3 regions of the Chloroflexus aurantiacus J-10-fl genome follow, and region 2 is predicted to be linked to each of the others. Evidence: riboswitches for the same ligand, from Rfam matches in the RefSeq annotation. Region 2 holds a riboswitch; each other region holds the start of a gene.
What was found. A riboswitch is a leader RNA that binds a small molecule or an ion and turns the genes downstream of it on or off. The one in region 2 is predicted to bind S-adenosylmethionine.
Positions count from the first base shown of each region.

Region 1 (7,230 bases), 2.1 Mb from region 2:
ACGGTAACAATTGGCGTACCGTTCGAGTTTACCATTGAGGGTGATCTTACGATTACCGATGTAACCCGTCCGGTAACGTTTACCGTCACCGTGACTCCGGTGAGTCAGAGCGAGATCAGTGGCCTGGCCACAACCACCATTCTTTATCGCGACTTCAACCTGACCATTCCCGATTCACCGTCGGTGGATACCGTAGCCGATGAGGTACGGCTGGAGTTAGAATTTGTAGCAACCCTGATCGGGTAATTGACGAGTGATCAGGCAGTCGCTATAATAACGCGAGTTTTATAAGGCATCAGATCAGGAGCCGATTATGAGCGTGCAGAGCACCCGCGGTCGTCGTGTGAAGACGGCAAAGCAGAACAACCTTCTCTACTTGTATATTGCAGTTGGCGTCGTTGCAGTGATTGCCATTACGGGTCTGGTCGTCCTGCTGACTCGCAACAACACCGAGGTGAAGGCGCCGACAGCGCCGGTTGGACGGACGGAAGAGGGATTTTACTATAAAGGTGATCCAAACGCAGCGGTCAAGGTAATCGCTTTCGAGGATTACCAGTGTCCGGGATGTGCCTACTTCAGCCGTAATCTGGCCCCTATCCTTGAGCGCGACTACATCAATACCGGTCGGGTACAGTTTATCTATCACGAACTTCCGCTCACCAATATTCACCCCAACGCCGTTGCCGCCGCCGAAGCCGCCCGCTGTGCCGGCGATCAGGGTAAGTATTGGGAAATGCACGATCAGCTTTTTGCCAACCAGAGCCTGTGGGCCCAGCTAAGCTCGCCGCTGAATGTGTTTAGTGGCTACGCAGGACGTATCGGTATCGACCGGGCGGCATTTGACGCCTGTATGCAGGCCGGCACGCACCGCGAAGCAATTCTGGCCGCCGCCCAAGAGGCCGCAGCCCTCGGTGTGCAGGCGACGCCGTCATTCAGCGTCAATGGTCAGATTGTCGACTCGGGTCGCCTGTTTACCGCTATCGACGCAGCGTTACGAGCGGCGGGACGATAAACAACACGCCACTTCCTGACAGAGGTGAAGAGTCTGTGAGATCCCGCTGTCAGGAATGTGGCGACGATCTTCAGGCAGAGCAGAGAGAAGTTATCTCATACCTGTGCGAGTGCTGTACAGAGATAACTTTGTCATTCTTTGCCGGGATTATCTTGACGCGCTGTCGCTGTCGGCCTATAATGGGCCGGCTTTTTCGATACGAGTGAGGAGCACGCAACCGTGCAGAACCGTAACATTCTAGCGCTTATCATCACGATCATTGCGACTGGTCTGGCACTGGCGATTAATTTCGCACCCAACAACACCTTCCTGGGCCGCGATGTCAGTGTGCGGCTTGGGCTTGACTTACAGGGTGGGATTCAGGTGCTGTTGCGCTCAGCCGATCCCGATGCCACTGCCGACGAGATTGCCACGGCGGCGCGTGTTATCGAGCAGCGGGTTAATGGTCTCGGTGTTGGCGAAACGGTTGTTCAGCAAGCGGGAAATAACCGCATTATTGTTGAGCTGCCAGGGGTAGCCAATCCCGAACAGGCTATCGAGACCCTGCGCGGCACCGGCCGGCTCGAGTTCATCGACTCGCAAGGGGAATTCCTGGCCGACGGCGCCATTGTGCGGACATCGAGTAGCCCCATTCCGCCACCTCAGTTGCTCGAAAGCAGAAACATTACCGATCCTACCACCCTCGGCCCTATCTACCAGAGCATTACTGATGGTGCCGATCTGGACACCAGTGCCGTACAACCGACCTTCTCGCAGGGTGGCACCCTCGGCAGTCGTCCGGCCGTCTCGTTTGCCTTCCGGGGTGAGTCAGCACAGCGGCTGGCATCCTTTACCGCAGCGAATGTTGGCCGGCCAATGTGTATTGTGCTCGACAACACAGTTGTGAGTTGCCCGGTGATTAATGCTGCGCTGACGGACGGTTCTGGAATCATTGAAGTGAGCAACGAGGACGAGCGAACCCGTATCTTCAATCAGTTGAAATACGGTGCCCTGCCGGTACCCCTGGTAGTCGAGACAAGTCGTACTGTGACGGCAACCCTCGGTCAGGAGAGTGTACAGGCCAGTATCACTGCAGGAATTATTGGGCTGGCAGTAGTCGCTATCTTCATGATCTTGTTCTACCGCGGCCCAGGATTGATTGCAACGGTGGCGCTGCTGATTTACACGATTATCAGCTTCGCGATTTACCGTCTGATCCCAGTCACCCTGACTCTGCCGGGCATTGCCGGTTTCATCCTTTCGATTGGATTGGCGGTTGATGCCAACGTCTTGATCTTCGCCCGTCTACGCGAAGAGTACCGTCGCGGTCGTGACATTCGCAGTGCGCTCGAACTAGGGTTTGTCGAGTCGTGGCCAGCCATCCGGGACTCGAGTGTTTCAACGCTGATTACCAGCATTGTCCTGTTTATGTTTGGCAACAGCTTCGGCGTCAGCCTGATTAAGGGCTTTGCCCTGACCCTGGGACTTGGCATCGTCGTTAGTCTGTTTACGGCGCTTGTTGTGTCGCGAACCTTCCTGCGGCTGGTACTGCCTCTGTTCAGCGATGAACGAGCCTGGTGGTTTGGTGTAGATCGCCGCGAGCCATCACCAACGGTACAGACCGCCGCGTAACAGGAAACGAATTCGGTCGATCACACGGACACCGCGCAATACTGGAGTAACGCCTGTATGGAACATCTCGTCCGCCGTCGTTATTGGTGGTTTGCCTTTTCACTGCTGATTATCTTGCCCGGCCTGTATATGCTCTTCCTGCACCCGTTGCTGACGACGGGACGACCGGGAATTGGCTTACGACCGAGCATTGACTTCGCCGGTGGCGCATTGTGGGAATTGCGCTTTCCCGATGTTACGCCTGAGACATTAAGCACCGACCGGATCGCGCAGGCTTTTGCGGAGGCCGGCTTCGAGAGCGCACAGGTTCAGCTCAGCCCAACGGTGATTGACGGCCAACCGGTAGCTGCCGCGCTGGTGCGAACACGACCATTGAGCGAGTCTGACCCAAATGCCGAAATCGATGCCGTTACGAAAGCCCTGACCGACGCTTTTGGCACAGTCAGTCGTGAGCGGCTAGAGAGCGTTGGGCCAACAGTCAGTGCCGAGTCAACGCGCAGCGCTATCATTGCCGTGCTCGGGGCTTCGTTGATCATTCTGCTCTACCTGACATGGGCGTTTCGCAAGGCGCCACATCCTTTTCGTTACGGTGTCTGTGCCCTGATTGCGATGCTGCACGATGTGTTAGTCGTGCTAGGCATTGCTGCTATCCTGGGAGCTACCATCGGGTTAGAGGTTGATGCTCTCTTCCTGACGGCCTTGCTCACCACACTGAGCTTCTCGGTACACGATACGATTGTGGTGTTTGATCGCATCCGTGAAAATCTAATCAATCGTCATCCCGCCGAGACGTTCGATGACATCGTGAACCACAGTCTGGTGCAAACCCTGCCACGGTCGATCAATGCGCAGTTGACGACCTTCTTCACCCTGACAGCGCTGCTGCTGTTTGGCGGCGATACCATCCGCAATTTTGTCTTAATCCTGCTTATCGGGTTGGTCAGCGGAACGTACTCGTCGATCTTCAACGCGGCGCAATTGCTGGTGGTGTGGGAGCATCGCGAGTGGCGCAACTGGTTTAAGCGTGGCCGCCAGGATGAAGTAGAGGTTCGCTCAGGAGCATAGAACAGAGTATAAAAGTTACCTTCAGTACGGGGCAGGTTCGCGACCTGCCCCTTTTCTGTCACCGGCAACAACGACGTGAGTGAAAACCTGGCTTCTGTACGCCAAAATACCCCGACACACTGATCGTATCGGAGGAATGGCCCAGCCGCGTGCAGTATAGATTGAGGTGTGAGGCGATACTACTTGCTGCAAACCCGCAATCATGCTATAATCGCAGACAACGTTCGCGTGCGGCGCCATGGTGCGTCGGCGAACTTCAGATGCTCATCGAGATGGGCTGAGGGACTGGCCCGATGACGCCCGGCAACCCCCGCCAGGGAAGGTGCCAAATCCAGCGGCAATGGATATCATTGGCCGAAAGATGAGAGGAACGAAGTCTATCGGAGCCTCTCGCCGTGCGAGTGGCTCCATCTTATTGCGACGCCTATGGAACTCCGCACAGTCTGGTGGGAAAATGACGCAGTCTGCCTGATCGATCAGCGCAAGTTACCACACACGATGGAGGTTGTGCGCTGCACCGATCTGGCAGCAGTTGCATACGCGATTCGGAGTATGCAAGTACGTGGTGCACCAGCCATTGGCTGCACTGCCGCATACGGTATGGCCCTCGTCGCGCAGCAAAGTGTTGCGCTTACCCCTTCAGCACTCCTGACCGAACTCGTCCAGGCCAAAGCAACGCTCGATTCGCAACGCCCAACCGCCGTCAATCTGGCGTGGGCCACCAGCCGCATGCTCCGCCGGGCGGAGGCGGTGGCAAGCGAAGGAGTGGAAGCGATCAAACACGCGCTGCACGCTGAGGCAGAAGCGATCTTTGCTGAAGACCTGGCAATGTGTCACGCCATTGGTGAGCATGGGGCGTCATTGATCCCGCCACGAGGTCACGTCCTCACCCACTGTAACGCTGGTGGGCTGGCAACAGCCGGTTATGGTACTGCCCTGGCCCCGATCCGCACCGCCTTTGCCCAGGGGCGGCCTGTCCATGTCTTTGTTGATGAGACGCGGCCATTCCTGCAAGGTGCCCGATTGACGGCGTGGGAACTCTTGCAAGCCGGCATTCCGCAGACGTTGATCACCGATAATATGGCTGCCTTTATGATGCAGCGTGGGCAGATAGATTGCGTGATTGTCGGTGCGGATCGCATTGCAGCTAATGGGGATGTCGCAAACAAAATTGGTACATATGGCCTGGCAGTACTCGCACGCTACCACAATATTCCCTTCTACGTCGCTGCACCCTCTTCAACCATCGATCTCGCGACAGCAAGCGGCGCCGATATTCCGATTGAAGAGCGTGATCCTGCCGAAGTCACCCACATTGCCGGCGTAGCAATTGCGCCCCAGGGTGTGCGAGCTGCGCATCCGGCTTTTGATGTGACACCAAACGAATTGGTGACAGCGATTATTACGGAACGGGGCATCGTGCGACCGCCATATCTGGCCGCATTGCGTCAGCTTGAGAGTGGGCGATGAGCAGGTTCGGAGCACTGTTACCGGCCTGTCAGCCACTCTTGCGCGGTGGTCTCCCTCACCAGAGCCTGGCGCAGGCTGCACAATTGATCTGTCGCTATCAACCGCAAACGCCGGCATGGCCACTCCCGCCTCCCCGGACACTGGCCGATACCCCATTCGCTCTGGCAGCGCAGGGCTTGCCGGGCATTCAGATTGATATTGAGCGTGACCGTTTGATGGTCGATCAGGCTATCCTGGAGCAGGAAGCAACAAAGGTGAGTCTGGCATACCTGCGCGGCGATACACAGCCGGCTGCCCTGACCGGTTCGGCCTACACCGCGTTGGAAGAGATCTTGCGTCGATTGAACGCAGAAGACCGCCAACCCCTACTGTTGAAATATGAGACCATTGGCCCGGTGAGCCTGAGTCTGGCTTTAACCGATGATCACGAGCGACCACTGGCTTACGATCCGGGATGGCGCGAGATCATTCTCCAATTCTGTAGCCTGCGCGTCATCTGGCAACACGAACAAGTCCAGGGCTATGCAGATCATCGTCTGGCAATGATTGAGGAGCCATTCCTTGATGCGCTCTCCACACCGTTATGTCCATTGACCTGGGAGGATGGCCTCGACATGCTTAACCGCTTTCTGGCCGACTTACCTTCCTGGCGTGGCATCTTTCTGAGCGGTCACGTGCGTTGGTCAGAGATACTGCATTTGCCGGTTGATGTCATCGGTCTGCATGTAACAGAGCAGCTCGACTCATTATTGAAAGCTACGTCGGCGCTCACCGAATTCCTGACCGATGGTGGCTGTCTGGCCTGGGGCATTATTCCAACTGAACATCGGCAGATCGACACCGCAACGGCAACCGATTTGCGCGATCAGGTGTTAAAGGGAATGCAGCAGGTGGCAGAGACAACCGGTGTCGCCTTGCACATTGTGCAGCAACAATCATTTCTCTCATTTACCGGTAGCTTGAGCTATATGAGTCCAGCCTATGCTGAGCAGGCGTTGCAGCTTTGTAGCGAAACAGCGCACTTGATGCAGCAGGCAATAAGTGTTAGCAATCAATAAAATATCGAAATTCCGCCTGGTGCGGGCTGAGCATGAGGAGCAGACGCTGTGAAAATTGTAGTCACCGGTTCCCTGGCCTTTGATTACATTATGGACTTTCCCGGTTATTTTAAAGATTTTATGCTAACCGATAAGGCACATATCATTTCGGTTAGTTTTCTTGTAGATTCGATGCGCAAGTTGCGCGGTGGAGTAGCCGGAAATATTGCATATAATTTAGCGCTTCTCGGTGAACGCCCACTCATCGTTGGTACCGCCGGCCATGATTTTGGTGCTTACCGCGAACTCTTAGAAGAACACGGGGTTGACACCAGCGGAATTACAATTATTGAACATGAGTTTACCTCCTCGTGTTTTATTAATACCGATCAGGCAAATAATCAGATTGTGGCATTTTATGCCGGCGCCATGGGGCACGATCACCATAACACCCTGATCAATCGTGGTCTGACTGCTGATGATCTGGTGCTCATCTCGCCGACCAATCCAGACGCTATGCGTCGCTTTGCGCTTGAATGCCAGCAGATGGGGGTACCGTACATCTTCGATCCGGGCAAGCAAACACCCCGCCTCGATGCTGATTTGCTGACGGTGGGCCTGAAAGGGGCGCGCGTCCTGATCAGCAACGACTATGAGTTTGGGATGATGGCAAAATGTCTCGGCATCAGTGAAGCGGAGTTGATCGCCCAGGCCCCAATCACTGTGGTCACTCGTGGTGTCGAAGGATCGCACATCTACGTGGATGGACAACTGGCTGCCACTATTCCGGTTGCACCGGTCGCTGAAGTGCGCGATCCAACCGGTGCCGGTGATGCCTATCTGGCCGGGATTGCCTTTGGTCTGGCCCGACAATTGCCACTTGACGTCACCGGACGGATTGCGGCCCTCTGTGCAGCGTATGCGATTGAAGAGCGTGGCTGCCAGGAACATCGCTTTACCCCCACCCAATTCGCGCAGCGTTATCGAGAGGCATTTGGTCACGATCTGCCGCACGACCTCTTTTCACTACGGGAG
Region 1 covers NC_010175.1:4,066,053-4,073,282, reverse strand. Annotated here, with positions in the region: gene CAUR_RS15945 (YceI family protein) at 1-246, shown strand, start outside; gene CAUR_RS15940 (DsbA family protein) at 314-1,012, shown strand; gene secD (protein translocase subunit SecD) at 1,232-2,623, shown strand; gene secF (protein translocase subunit SecF) at 2,681-3,688, shown strand; SAM riboswitch class I at 3,950-4,056, shown strand; gene mtnA (S-methyl-5-thioribose-1-phosphate isomerase) at 4,115-5,158, shown strand; gene CAUR_RS15920 (uroporphyrinogen decarboxylase/cobalamine-independent methonine synthase family protein) at 5,155-6,216, shown strand; gene CAUR_RS15915 (carbohydrate kinase family protein) at 6,265-7,230, shown strand, end outside.
Region 1: another riboswitch for S-adenosylmethionine. It lies ahead of mtnA (S-methyl-5-thioribose-1-phosphate isomerase); the one in region 2 lies ahead of CAUR_RS07610 (trans-sulfuration enzyme family protein).

Region 2 (7,230 bases):
CAGTGTGAAGACAGGAATCGGTTGTGTCAATGGAATGAGGGCTTCAACCGCAGCTTTATTGCGTAAGCCGCGCAAGCCCAGTCGGTCGAGTAGCAGCCAGCTAACCGGAGCTGCCAGAATGTCAAGACCAAAATCGAGCAAATCGAGGGCAATGGGCAGTGCGATGGGCAGATAATGCATCGTTTCAAAAAAACCGGCATCCGGCGGTACATTCAGGTTTCGTAACCGTTGCCAGATCAGCCAGAGCACCGTAACCGCAAGCGTCAAACAAACCAACATGATGACGAGTAACCAGCTTAAGATTGTCGCAATTTGCTCACTCATTGGTGCTGCATCCTTCCCAGGCCAACCCAGATCAGGGCCGTCAGGCTTACAATCAAGACAAGGGTTGCTAGCGTGCTCAGTTCCAGAATTGCCCCAAAACGAGGTTGATCGCGATCCATCATTGCCAGTGCTGCCACGATAGGGTCGGTCAGATGGTAGAGCCAGGTCACCGCCGGGCTGTCGGGTCGGGCGGCCAGCAATTTCAGCACCAGCCGCACCACGAGTAAACCGCCAAGTGCACCACCCAGCAGGGCAATACCTTCTCGCAAGAGATCCAACAGTCGCCGATTCATCGCAATAATCCTATAGATGGAACTTTACAGAGCTATTGTACGTCTATTAAGCGCTACAGGCAGGCATTGTGCAGAAAATGCTTGTGAGACGAGAAAACTCCACAAGAGATTGTACCGTATCTGTTTCGACAGTAATGAGACCCTCTCATCTAAAAGATTGTTGCAACTGATGCGCTTTGGTCGGGTGGTGGTGTAGTTCTGATCGCGAAACTCACTTGATGTCATATCTTCGGCCACATCTGGCATCGGTAACGGTAGAGTGGTGAGATACGTTCTTTCAGATACGTTGATTATTCTCAGCAAAATATGACCGAAGACCTATGGCATTGGTTACGGTGGTTTGTTACACTATACTCACTTAACTTCCTGGCCTGCATGACAGTCACAAGAACCGGTATCCAGTCACGTGCACAAGGAAATCGTCATGATCAAGCCAATGGCGTCGGTTGGGGCAGAGCAGCGAATAACCATAACGAATCTCTGGCGATCAGGTCGCGCTAACCTCTTTTTTATCATGGTGGGGTTAGAGTTGTGCCTGCTACTAAGCGTACTTGTCTGGCTATTGTTATCCGCACCACCGCGCCCGTCGTTGACCACGACACCGGATTTGTCTCGGTTGACCGATGAAATTCAGGGTCGTCTTAGCGGATTGATCATCGATCCCGTCATCGAAGTCAAACCAGGAGTTTTCGTGCGCTCAAGTAATGTGCGGGGTTTCCACTACGAGGGCAACGTCTACTACTACTATATCGAGGGTGTGCCGAATTACGATCCCTTGTCGCGTGGATTACTCCGTCCTGATCAGGTAGAAATCATGCTTCGCGACGATAGTGGTGAGCAGACCATCGTCATCTACCGGGTGCAATAGCAGGTCGGGTGAGAGCGCAGGATACGCATTTCTCCAGATCAACGACGACGCCCTTCTTCCCAGTTCCCCCAATCCCGTTCTTCGGCGGCACGGATCGCTCGTCGCTTTAGTGCGCGCCGTGAAATCGGGATAACTTCGTTGAGCGTTGCCCAAAGCTGCTCTTCAAGCTGAGGTTGGGCAGCCAGTGCAGCCTCAATAGCCTGTACATCGATACCACGGGCATGCAACTCGGTCGCGATCTCGATGGCACGTGATCGATCACCGGCAGCGAGTGCTGCGATCAAAGCTTCTTCGAGCGTCATCGTTGATCCCCCTCCTGCTCAGGCCGTCAGAATAATCGGCCCTTCTTCGGTGATAGCCAGCGTATGCTCGAACTGCGCTGACCGCTTGCCATCAGCAGTGCGCACCGTCCAGCCATCGCGATCAACTTTAGTTGCGGCTGTGCCGGCGTTGATCATCGGTTCGATTGTGAACACCATCCCGGCGACGATTTTGCGGGTCTGCTGGGGATCGTCGTAATGCAGAATGGTCGGTTCTTCGTGGAGATTACGCCCCAGGCCATGACCGGTATATTCGCGCACCACCGAAAAGCCATTCGCTTCAGCGTGGCGCTGAATTGCGGCACCGATTGCCCGCAAGGGGTTGCCTACCCGTGCCTGCTCAATCCCCAATTCAAGGCAACGCCGGGTCACGTCGAGGAGTCGTTGCGTCTCATCATCAACCTCGCCGACAGCAAAGGTCTCGCACGCATCGCCGATCCAGCCGTTGAGGCGTAGCCCGATATCGATGCCGACAATATCACCCTGGCGGAGGCGATCACGCTTGCTCGGAATACCGTGACAAATCACGTCGTTAATCGAAGCGCAGATCGTGCCTGGAAAAGGGGGAATGTAGTTCCGCCGTCCGGCGGGTACATACCCTTTGTATACCGGCTCGGCCCCGTGCGAGCGAATGAACTCTTCGGCAATTGCATCGAGTTCAGCCGTCGTTACCCCTGGCCGAATATGCTCACGCAGCACCTGAAACGTCTGCCGCACCAGTTGACCGGCAGCACGTAGGAGTTCTATCTGGGCAGGAGATTTTAAAATGATAGCCATAGTGGTACTTTCATCGATCAGCATGTACTACATATGTTATAGCACATTCTCTTCGGTTGACGGTACCGGTGGCCGGGGTAACAGACCGGCCTGTTCCACGACCCGTGGAATCGCCCGCGTCCAGTCAACCGACATAATGTGAACGCCGGCCACACCTTCTACGCTGAGTAGCTCGTTGACCAGTTCGGCAGCCAGGGTGATCCCTTCCGCTTCGCTGTCGGTAGCCCGCTGCATTCGCTCAATCACCGTCTCCGGCATAAGGGTACCGGGCAGGTGATCGCGCAGGTAGATGGCCGAGTGCGGTCGACGCAAGATCATCACGCCGGCCAGAATATACGCCTGTTGGTGTAAACCGGCTGCGCGTACATCGGCCATCCACTGCCGGAATCGCCCGACATCGAAGATGAGTTGCGTTTGGACAAATTCGGCACCGGCCTCGATCTTTTTCTCAAGGCGGGCAGCCCGTTCAACATTGGGGTTCGCGACGCTGCCGATAAAGAATCGTGGCGCCTCTTTGAGCGGCGTACCGGATTGGAACGTCGCCTGATCGCGTAGCGTGCGTAAGACCCGGATCAGTTGGAATGAATTGAGATCGAGGACATTTTTGGCCTCTGGATGGTCGCCAATCCGGGGATGGTCACCCGTCATTGCCAGTAAATTACGAACACCAAGGGCCGCTGCACTGAGCGCATCGGCTTGCAGGGCAATCCGATTGCGATGCTGGCAGGTCATCTGCATGATCGGCTCAATGCCGAGTTGTTGCAAAATGACACTCCCACCCAGCGACGACATGCGGGCAATACCGCGCTGGTTGTCGGTCAAATTGACCGCATCGACATAATCGCGAATGTTGCGGGCCAATGCTTCGAGATGGCTACGTGCCGCCCCCTTTGGCGGTGCAATCTCGCCGGTAACGACAATCTGGCCGGCAGCGAGCCGGCGCTGAAGGGTAGAATGCATAGGTTATTCGTCGGCAAGAGCCTGTTGCAGATCGGCGATCAAGTCACTCACATCCTCAATCCCGCACGAAAGGCGGATGAGGTTGTCGCGAATACCCACCGCCAGCCGTTCTTCACTACTCAATTCATAGTAACTCATAAGTGCCGGTTGTTCAACCAGGCTTTCAACACCACCAAAGCTCGGTGCAATGTACGGCAGACGCAACCGGTCGACCACAGCCATGGCACTCTGCAAATCGCCGACTACTTCAAATGAGACAACGCCGCCAAAGCCGCGCATTTGGGCACGGGCGACGGCGTGGTCGGGGTGTTCGGGTAATCCCGGATAATGCACCCGGCTTACCCGTGGATGACGGGCCAGAAATTCGGCTACTGCCTGACCATTGTGATTGTGGCGCTCCATGCGCAGGGCGAAGGTCTTCAACCCACGACCGAGCAGATACGCGGTATGCGGATCACAGATACCACCGAGGATACCCTGAGTTTCGCGCAGCGCACTGATGATGGGTGGCCGACCAATGATCACACCGGCCAGCAGATCGTTGTGACCTGCCAGATATTTGCTACAGCTATGCACCACCAGGTCGATCCCGTATTCCAGTGGCCGCATATTGTAGGGGGTAGCGAAGGTGGCATCGATGAGCGTCTTAATCCGATGCTCGCGGGCAATGCTTGCCACGGCAGCCAGATCGATCACCCGCAGGTAAGGATTGGTAGGCGCTTCCGTAACAATCAGGCGAGTGCGTCCCGGCTCGATAGCAGCCGCAATCGCGGCAGGATCGGCGGCAGCTACAACGCTATGCGTCACACCCAGCCGGGCCAGCATGGTACGCACGAACTGGCGGGTGCGCCGATAACCGTCATCGGTCAGAATAACGTGGCTTCCTGATGGGAGAAGTGCCAGCATCACCGTCGTTAATGCATTCATCCCGGAAGCGCAAAGCAGTGCTGCGGCAGGTGCCGTTGGTGATTCGAGAGCGGCTAATCGCGCTTCAACGGCTCGTACAGTCGGATTGCCGTAGCGACCGTACTCTTCACGCTCCAGGTCGCCTGACTGGAAAGCGATCAACTCAGCGCTATCACGGAAGGTGTAGGTGGCACTGTGAACAACCGGTGGGGTGATGGCATCAAATGCACGCTGACGCGGTTCACCCGCGTGAACTGCGGCCGTACTGGGTCCGGTAAACTGATCGATAGCCATAAGAAAACCTCTCATCAAGGCGACGAGAGGTCAGATGACGTTCTTCTACCGATTAACGGGAAGACGCCGCTCTCCTCTCATCTGCCAGCTTTATGCTGCCGGAGTTGCCACCCGTCAGGTTCACTTCCGCCGGGTTGGCGCGGTTTCGCAGGGCCGGTCCCTCCACCGCTCTGGATGAGTGCAGCGTTCTGCAATTGGTGGTGAGTATAGCAGGGGAACAGGTTGTTGTCAATGGGGGAAGCACAGACAATTACCCGGGAAGTTTTGTGCAAAAGTAGATCTCTCCACTATCTTTGGTTAAACCCATCTGCACGGCTGCTTCAGGGTCGGGGACGAGATCGGTAACCGTGGTTGTTTGCACAGTAAAACCTGCCCCACGTAACCGGTCGGGAAAATCTCGTCCATACACACGAACATGGTCTTCCTGTCCAAAGGCAATAAATCGTGCTTGTGGATCGACAATGCTGGGATCCTCAAACGTCACTTCGGCCATAATCGGCACTAACAGGATTGCCCAACCGGTTGGTTTCAGGACTCTCCAGAACTCGCGCATGGCTTTTCGATCATCTGGCACATGCTCGAGAACATGGCTGCACAGTATCACATCAAAGGACGCATCAGGATACTGAATATTCGTGATATCCATTTTTACCATCACGTGATCGTCGTTCAGATCAGCCGTGATATAACCAGACCCTAGCTTTTGGTGAAAGATTGGTTTGAAACATGGTTCTGGCGCAATATGAAGAACATCCTTTGGTCTGCCATCAAACAAGTCAGTTTTTTGGGTTAAATAGAGCCATAATAGCCGATGACGCTCTAAAGAACCGCAATAAATGCACAAAGCACCTTTACGGCGTGACCGACCGTAAGGTGCAAATGCACGTAATGATTTCTGACAAACAGGGCAAAAATGGTTTTTGCCCTGGTATAACATCAGGTTTTTCACTCTAATCACAAAGTCACGAGCATTACGCAATGGCCGTTTTACGTCGTTGGGTAATACGCTCAAAAAACGTTTCATTCATAATCTCCGTAAAACATTGACAGGGAAAAGAGCCGCTCTTAATATCGGGTTCGTAACCTGCCACTGTGCCAGAGATGAGACGTGAGACTGTTGCTGCCTGTATTGGATGATCACACCTTCAAAAACGCCGACATAATCACCACATCGTGCAGATCGCCGTTGCGATCAATGGCGTGGCGTGTCAACTGACCTTCAACCGCGAATCCCAGGCGCGAGAAGATGGCCTGACCGGCTTTCAACGCCGCTAACATCGCTACTGTCACCTTTTGCGCACCTAAATCACGAGCTGCTTCGACAATGGCCTGCGCCATCTGCATGCCAAGGCCACAGCGCCGCCATCCCGGCTTGACGAGCAGGCGAAGTTCGGCGACATGGTTCGACCAGCCCGGTACCCGGCGTGCTGATGCATAGGCAGCGATTGAGCCATCATCGGCAATGGCCACCATCTGCCGCCAGTTTTCGGCGAACGAGGCATTTACCAGGCGGGTAATAATTTCGGGGTTGGTAAAATCTTCTTCCAGATAGAGGAGATCATCTTTGGGAAGACTTAAGCCAAATTCTGTCAGCGCTGCCCGGTCACTTTCCACGAGTGCCCGAATGGTGACCTGTCGATTGTCCTTTAGCGCTACATTGCTCATCGCTGCGCTGCGTTGAACCATGCCCGACCTCCTGCTGGGTTGATGAGGAAATCTGTTGTATGAAGTGTGTGAAATATACCACATGAAGTTACAGTCGGGTTACTCCCCGCCGAAATCGAAATGATCGGGCGTGGTTTGGCACGATGAACGATGACAGATCTTCTCAACCCATTCCTTGTTGCTAATCCTGATATAATTGTACGTGTTCCTTGAAGTTCGGCAAGTAACTGGCGGAGTCGCCCGGCGATCCGTCGCAAGGAGGTCGTCATGAGCGAGAAGCGAGAGGTCGTGGTGCTCAGCGGCGTGCGCACGGCCATTGGCACATTTGGTGGTAGTTTGAAGGATATTCCGCCAACCGAATTGGCGGCACTGGTTACCCGTGAAGCAGTTGCCCGCTCTGGCCTGCAACCAAACGAAATCGGTCATGTGGTCTTCGGGCACGTGATCAATACCGAACCGCATGATATGTATCTGGCTCGCTATGCGGCGGTACGCGGCGGTCTGTCGGTAGAGACTCCAGCCCTAACGCTTAACCGGCTCTGCGGTAGTGGGTTGCAGGCTATCGTGTCGGCGGCCCAATACATTTTGCAAGGTGATGCTGAAGCAGCCGTTGCCGGTGGTGCCGAGTGTATGAGCCGTGGCCCGTACAGCTTGCCGGCCATGCGTTTCGGTGCCCGTATGAATGATTCAAAGGTCGTCGATATGATGGTCGGTGCCCTAACCGACCCGTTTGACGATTGCCATATGGGGGTAACTGCCGAAAACGTGGCGGCAAAGTGGGGAATCAGCCGCGAAGATCAGGATCAACTGGCTTACGAGAGCC
Region 2 covers NC_010175.1:2,011,987-2,019,216, forward strand. Annotated here, with positions in the region: gene CAUR_RS07580 (hypothetical protein) at 1-324, opposite strand, end outside; gene CAUR_RS07585 (YggT family protein) at 321-617, opposite strand; gene CAUR_RS07590 (hypothetical protein) at 1,042-1,485, shown strand; gene CAUR_RS07595 (hypothetical protein) at 1,524-1,787, opposite strand; gene map (type I methionyl aminopeptidase) at 1,806-2,582, opposite strand; gene CAUR_RS07605 (methylenetetrahydrofolate reductase) at 2,619-3,542, opposite strand; gene CAUR_RS07610 (trans-sulfuration enzyme family protein) at 3,546-4,742, opposite strand; SAM riboswitch class I at 4,817-4,923, opposite strand; gene CAUR_RS07615 (class I SAM-dependent methyltransferase) at 4,993-5,766, opposite strand; gene CAUR_RS07620 (GNAT family N-acetyltransferase) at 5,880-6,428, opposite strand; gene CAUR_RS07625 (acetyl-CoA C-acyltransferase family protein) at 6,675-7,230, shown strand, end outside.

Region 3 (7,230 bases), 2.6 Mb from region 2:
ACCGATATAGTTCCAGGCCACAGTCTGGGGGCTAGAGCGGGCACTGGTAGCCAGCAGGATGGCGCCACGCACCCGTTGCGGATACTCTACTGTCCAGGCCAGTGCCTGAAATCCACCCATCGAGCCACCCGCCACGGCAAGCAGGGTATCAATGCCCAGCGCATCGATCAGACGCTGTTGCGCATGCACCATATCTTCAATGGTGATAAGGGGAAAGCGTGAACCGTAAGGTCGTCCATCAGACGGGTGTGGACTTGACGGGCCGGTTGAGCCACGGCAGCCGCCGATCACATTTGAGCAGATCACGAAGTAACGATTGGTGTCAAACGGACGACCCGGCCCGATCATTGCGTCCCACCAGCCGGGTTTGCGGTCGGTTGGACTGTGAAACCCGGCAGCGTGGGCATCGCCAGACAGAGCGTGCAGAATCAAGATGGCATTCGAGCGATCCGGAGCCAGTTCACCGTAGGTTTCATACGCCAGAGTGATCGGACCTAACGTCGCTCCGCTCGTAAGGGTCAGGGGGGTTGTCCAATGCATCCGTTGAGTACGCACAATGCCAACCCCCTCTGGGGTTGGCGCCTGCACAATTGCTTCCATATTGTCGTTGCTCCTTGCCGGTATCAGAGAGCAGCGACGCCGTTGTCGTTGCTCTCTGATCCAACACTATGATGGGGTTCCTGCCAGGGCATGATCAAGATCGGCCAGAATATCGTCAATCGTCTCCAGGCCAATCGAGAGCCGGACATAATCGTCGGTCACGCCGGTCAGCAATTGTTCTTCCGGCGTCAACTGGCTGTGGGTGGTGGTTGCCGGATGGATCGCAAGGCTCTTGGCATCGCCAATATTGGCGAGGTGCGAGAAGAGCCGTAACCGCTCAATGAAGGTACGTCCGGCGGCACGCCCACCCTTCAGGCCGAAGCCAACAATCCCACTCTGCCCACGCGGCAGATATTTCTGAGCCAGGGCATAGCTTGGATGGCTGGGAAGACCGGGGTAGTTGACCCACGCCACTTTGGGATGCTCACTCAGATAACGGGCCACTGCCAGCGCATTCTTGCTGTGTCGTTCCATCCGGAGTGGCAACGTCTCCAGCCCTTGCAGGAACAGGAAGCTGTTAAATGGGCTAAGCGCAGCCCCAATGTCGCGTAGCCCTTGCACTCGTGCCTTGATAATGTACGCCAGGTTGCCGAAAGCCTGGGTATAGATCAGGCCGTGATAGCTCGGATCGGGATTGGTAAATTCGGGAAAACGGCCACTGGCTGCCCAATCAAACTTACCACTGTCAACAATGATGCCTCCGATAGCCGTGCCATGACCACCAATGTACTTGGTTGCCGAGTGAATCACAATATCGGCGCCGTGCTGGATCGGTTGCCACAGGTACGGTGTGACCGTGGTCGCATCGACGATGACCGGCACACCCTGCGCATGCGCAATTGCGGCAATGCGCTCCAGATCGAGCACATCAAGCCGTGGATTGCCGACTAATTCGAGGAAGAAGGCTTTGGTACGCCCATCAATCGCAGCGGCAAAGCCATCGTAATCACGGGCATCAACAAAGCGAGTCGTAATGCCTAACTTTGGTAATGTATGACGGAAGAGGTTGTAGGTGCCGCCATACAGGTCAGAGGATGCGACGATATTGTCGCCACTTCCGGCCAGGTTGAGAATAGCCAGCGTTTCAGCGGCCTGCCCCGATGCCAGCGCCAGCGCACCTACTCCGCCCTCCAGTGCCGCCATCCGCTGTTCAAAGACATCGGTGGTCGGATTCATAATGCGAGTGTAGATATTACCAAACTCTTGCAGATTGAACAGGCGTGCTGCATGGTCTGTGTCTTTGAATTGATAGGATGTGGTGGCGTAGATAGGAACAGCTCGCGACCCAGTGGTCGGATCGGGGGTTTGGCCGGCATGCAGGGCGAGAGTTTCAAAACCGGTGAAGCGCGGAGCATCAGACATAACAACCTCCTCAAAACAGATAAGCCAGATTGCAGGCAACAAAAACGCCCTCAACGTGCGATGAGGGCGTGAAATCGTTGCACTAAGCCGTTCTTCCACGTCGCTCATCTTCCAGAACACCTCTGCCGGACTTAGCACCGTTCGTATGCGGCGACGCATACGAGGGTTGCTGCGGTTTCAACGGGCCGGTCCCTCCACCGCTCTGGATGAGTGCGTGTGTGTTGTTGAGGTACATTGATGGTGTCGCCTGCACCATACAACGGTATCCAATATAAACTATGCGACGTATCTTTGTCAAGTATTTTGGGGAGCGTATTCCCGATGCGCGACCAGATAGTTTTTGGACGATGCGTGGTTCACGGTTTTGCAAACCGTATCACTTCGTAAGCAGGCACCAGCATCGCCATTCTTTTGCCTTGACAAAGCATTTACTATTAGGTAGGATAGATATGGAACCCATATCTGAAGCTACATATAGTCACCGTTGCACGTATACCGAATTATTGCTGCAACCCTGATCGCCGTCACTGTGTCTGTTGTGAGGTGATCAGCAGGGATCGCTCTTCGATAGAGGTTGTCCGGCTTGGTGCATCTGAACCGGTCAACAAGGAGTGAGTGTGAAGATCGCCGGTAATTACACATTTGCCGCCAGTCGTGAGGAGGTGTGGGCCGCACTGAATGATCCAGAGGTATTGGCTCGCACCATCCCCGGTTGTCAACGTCTCGAACAGGTCGGCGAGAATGAATATGAAAGTACGTTGAAGATCGGTCTGCAAGCCGTTCGTGGTGTGTACAGTGGACGGGTCAAGATCGACAATCTGCACCCACCTGAGTCATACGAAATTCATGTTGATGGAAAAGGAAGCAATGGCTTTCTGAAGGGTTCTGGTAGTATTCAGCTTCGCGAAGAAAACGGCCACACGATCCTTGACTACGGTGGCGAAGCACAGATAGGTGGCACAATTGCGAGTGTTGGTCAGCGGTTGCTCGATGGTGCTGCCAAGACGCTTATCTCGCAGAGTCTGAAGGCGCTGGCAGCGCAGATCGAAGCTCGCCGCGCCGGTGGATCGGGCAGTGAAGCTGTTGCCGAGCCGGCGGCAGCACCTGCTGCACCTGAGACACCTCCGGTGGCAGCACCTGTCGAATCGGCGACGGAAACGTCAACCACTACATCTGCACCGGCTTCAGCGCCTGCTGCATCGACATCAGCACCTGCCGCCGAGGTAAGGGAAGCACCGGCCTCAGCCCAACCGGAAACACCATCGTTCCGCCGCACGATTCACGTGCCGGCAGGAGAAGGGCTTAGCGAAATTGATGTCGCTCTAGGAGTAGTAGAGGATTTTCTGAAAGAGCGCCCATGGGTGCCCTGGGTGATCGTCGCCTTCTTACTCGGCTATCTACTCGGTCAACGACGCTGACCAGGTGACACCATCACAATAGCTTACCTGATCGGGCGGCACCACTCACGACGCTGTCCCGCCGTTTTCGCCCGTCATAACATTAGTCTGGTTGTTCGTTTCGCAGACAACGAGGAGGTTGGAGAGTGACAACGATTACGGTCACGGTCAATGGTGTTCGCCATACCAGCGAGGTCGAACCCCGCCTGCTGCTGGTTCATTACCTGCGCGAGCATCTGAATCTGACGGGTACCCACATTGGGTGCGACACCAGCCAGTGTGGTGCGTGTGTGGTTCACATTAACGGGGTCAGTGTGAAGTCGTGTACAACGTTGGCCGTTCAGTGTGATGGTGCCGAGATTACCACCATCGAAGGTCTGGCTCAGGATGTTCAGTTGCACCCGTTGCAAGAAGGTTTCTGGGAGAAGCACGGCTTGCAATGTGGTTTCTGCACCCCTGGCATGATCATGGCTGCTGCCGATCTGCTCAAACGTAACCCCAATCCCTCCGAAGAAGAGATTCGCCACGGTCTTGAAGGTAATCTCTGTCGCTGCACCGGGTACGAGAATATTGTCCGTGCCGTGCGCTACGCTGCCGAGAAGATGGCAGCAATGCAGGCCGCTGATTAATCCGTCCGACAGAAGTTCACACAGAACCTAGTGAGGAGTCAAGGATGACCGCTACCGAAATGAAGGAGCGATTGGTTGGACGGGCGCTCAAGCGCCGTGAGGATCCGAAGCTGATTACCGGCCACGGCAATTACCTCGACGACATCAAGCTGCCGGGAATGCTCCATATCGCGCTGGTGCGTAGCCCACACGCCCACGCGAAGATTGTCTCGATTGATGCCAGTCGCGCTCTGGCAATGCCGGGTGTTGTTGCGGTGTTCACCGGCAAGGATATGCTTGACATAAATCCAATGCCGGCAGCATGGCAGGCGGCTGGGGTGAAGAATTATCCGGTTCCGCCACGTGCCCTGGCAGTCGATAAGGTAGCACTTGTCGGTGATCCGGTGGCGATGGTGGTTGCCGAAGATCGGTATATTGCACGTGACGCTGCTGATGCAGTTGAGGTCGAGTACGAGCCGCTGCCGGCAGTTGTCGATGCGCGTAAGGCGGTTGAACCCGGCGCCCCCCAGATTCACGAAGCAGCTCCCAACAATATTGTGTTTGAATGGGAGTGTGGTAACAAGGCGGCAGCCGATGCGGCGATTGCCAGCGCTGAGGTGGTTGTTAAGGAAGAGATTATCAACCAGCGCCTGATTCCCACCCCGATGGAGACTCGCGGTTCAATTGCCCGTTACGATGCTACGACCGGCGAGTGGACCGTCTGGATGACGTCGCAGGCTCCCCACGTGCACCGCCTGCTCTTAACGGCGTTTGTCTTCGGGGTGCCGGAGACCAAGCTGCGCTGTATTGCGCCAAACGTGGGTGGTGGCTTCGGTCAGAAGATCTTCTGCTACAACGACATGGCCTTCACCATGTGGGCTGCCCGTAAGCTGGGCCGTCCGGTGAAGTTCGTTGAAGATCGCTCTGAGAACTATAAGTATTCAACCCATGGTCGTGACCATATTACTGAAGCTGAGCTGGCCGGTACGCGCGACGGTAAGATTACCGGTCTGCGCGTGAAGACCTGGGCAAATATCGGGGCGTACTTCTCGACCGTTGCCGCCGGTATTCCAACAACGCTTTACGGGCGCATTATTACCGGTGTCTACAAGATTCCTGCCGCGTATGTCCACGTGACCGGTGCGTATACCAATACGGCAATGGTGGACGCTTACCGTGGTGCCGGTCGCCCTGAAGCCAGCTATCTGATCGAGCGGATGGTTGACCGCTTCGCCGCCGAGATCGGGATGGATCCGGCTGAAGTGCGCCGCAAAAACTATATTCAGCCTGAAGACTTCCCCTACGATAACGGTCTCGGTCTGCTACCCTACGACAGCGGCAATTACGAACCGGCCTTGAACAAGGCGCTCGAAATTGCCGGTTATGCCGAGTTCCGCAAGCAGCAGGAAGAGTTGCGCAAGCAGGGCCGGTATCTCGGTATCGGCATCTCATCGTATGTTGAAATCTGTGGCATCGCCCCCAGCGCCTGGATGGGTGGTCAGGGTTGGGGCGCCGGCCTCTGGGAGAGTGCGAATGTCCGTGTCCATCTGACCGGCAAGGTCGTGGTTACGACCGGTTCTCTCCCCCACGGCCAGGGTCTTGAGACCACATTCGCCCAGATCGTCGCCGATGAGTTAGGTGTACCCTACGAAGATGTTGAAGTGCAGTGGGGCGATACGCAAGGAACGCCATTCGGGTACGGCACCTACGGCTCACGCTCGCTGGCAGTCGGTGGGGTGGCGATTAAGCGCAGCGTCGATAAGATTAAGGAGAAGGCGCGCAAACTGGCTGCTCACCTGTTGGAAGCGAATGAAGCGGACATCGTCTTTGAAAATGGCCGGGCTTACGTCAAGGGTTCACCCGACAAGGCCAAGACGATTGGCGAACTCGCTGCGGCAGCGGCGGTTGCTTACAACTTGCCACCTGGCATGGAGCCGTTCCTCGATGAGACCAGCTACTACGATCCGCCGAACTGCACCTTCCCGTTCGGTACCCACGTGAGTATTGTCGAGGTCGATCCGGAGACCGGCCATGTCAAACTGCTGCGTTATATCGCGGTCGATGACTGTGGCAATCAGATCAATCCGCTGATTGTCGAAGGGCAGATCCACGGCGGTATTGCTCAGGGGCTGGCCCAGGCGCTCTATGAGGGTGCAGTCTACAACGAGGATGGCCAGTTGCTGACCGGTACGTTGATGGACTACGCAGTACCGACCGCGGCGATGGTACCTCATATCGAAACCGACCACACCGTAACTCCGTCGCCGGTCAATCCACTGGGCGTCAAGGGTGCGGGTGAGGCCGGAACGATTGCGTCGGCGCAGTGTGTGATGAACGCCATCATTGACGCACTGGCACCGTTTGGGGTGAAGCATCTCCAGATGCCGGCAACGCCGGAACGCATCTGGAAGGCAATCCACGGGAAGTAGGTGTATGCCGGCAGGTGCAGGATTCCCCTGCGCCTGCTCACCATAAGGAGTAGCTATGATTCCAGCCCCATTTGATTACTATGCGCCAACCAGTCTGGCTGAGGCGCTGACCCTGTTACAGCGCCATGGTGATGACGCGAAGATTCTGGCCGGTGGTCACTCGCTGCTGCCGGCAATGAAGCTACGTCTGGCATCACCGGCTGTCCTGATCGATATCAACAAGGTTGCCGAGTTGCGTGGCATCAAAGTCAACGGTACCGTCGAGATCGGTGCCATGACCACCTGGAGCGCGATTGAACACGATGCAGCGCTGGCGAAAGCATGCCCGGTGATGGCCGAAGCGGTCAGCCTGATCGGCGATATTCAGGTACGCAACCGGGGCACGATTGGCGGATCGCTGGCCCATGCCGACCCGGCTGCTGATATGCCGGCGGTGGTGCTGGCGCTCGATGCCCAGATTCACGTCGAAGGCCCGAACGGCCCTCGCGCAATCGCGGCTGCCGATTTCTTCACCGATATGCTGAGCACGGCGCTGGAGCCGGGTGAGATTATCACCTCAATTACCTTCAATAGCCTTGGCGCCGGTGAAGGGGCTGCCTATGCGAAATTCCCCCACCCGGCCAGCCGCTACGCGATTGTCGGTGCAGCCGCCTACGTCAAGATGGAGAATGGCCAGGTAACCGCCTGCCGGGTTGCTATTACCGGGGCCGGCCCCAAAGCCGAGCGTCAGCCGGCAGTCGAGCAGGCCCTGATTGGTACCGATGGCAGTGCTGATGCCATTGCCGCTGCTGCTGCGCACGCCGGCGAAGGAATGGACATGCTCGGAGATATTCA
Region 3 covers NC_010175.1:4,646,517-4,653,746, reverse strand. Annotated here, with positions in the region: gene metX (homoserine O-acetyltransferase MetX) at 1-600, opposite strand, end outside; gene CAUR_RS18225 (homocysteine synthase) at 667-1,962, opposite strand; SAM riboswitch class I at 2,064-2,175, opposite strand; gene CAUR_RS18220 (SRPBCC family protein) at 2,580-3,380, shown strand; gene CAUR_RS18215 ((2Fe-2S)-binding protein) at 3,506-3,988, shown strand; gene CAUR_RS18210 (xanthine dehydrogenase family protein molybdopterin-binding subunit) at 4,033-6,396, shown strand; gene CAUR_RS18205 (FAD binding domain-containing protein) at 6,452-7,230, shown strand, end outside.
Region 3: another riboswitch for S-adenosylmethionine. It lies ahead of CAUR_RS18225 (homocysteine synthase); the one in region 2 lies ahead of CAUR_RS07610 (trans-sulfuration enzyme family protein).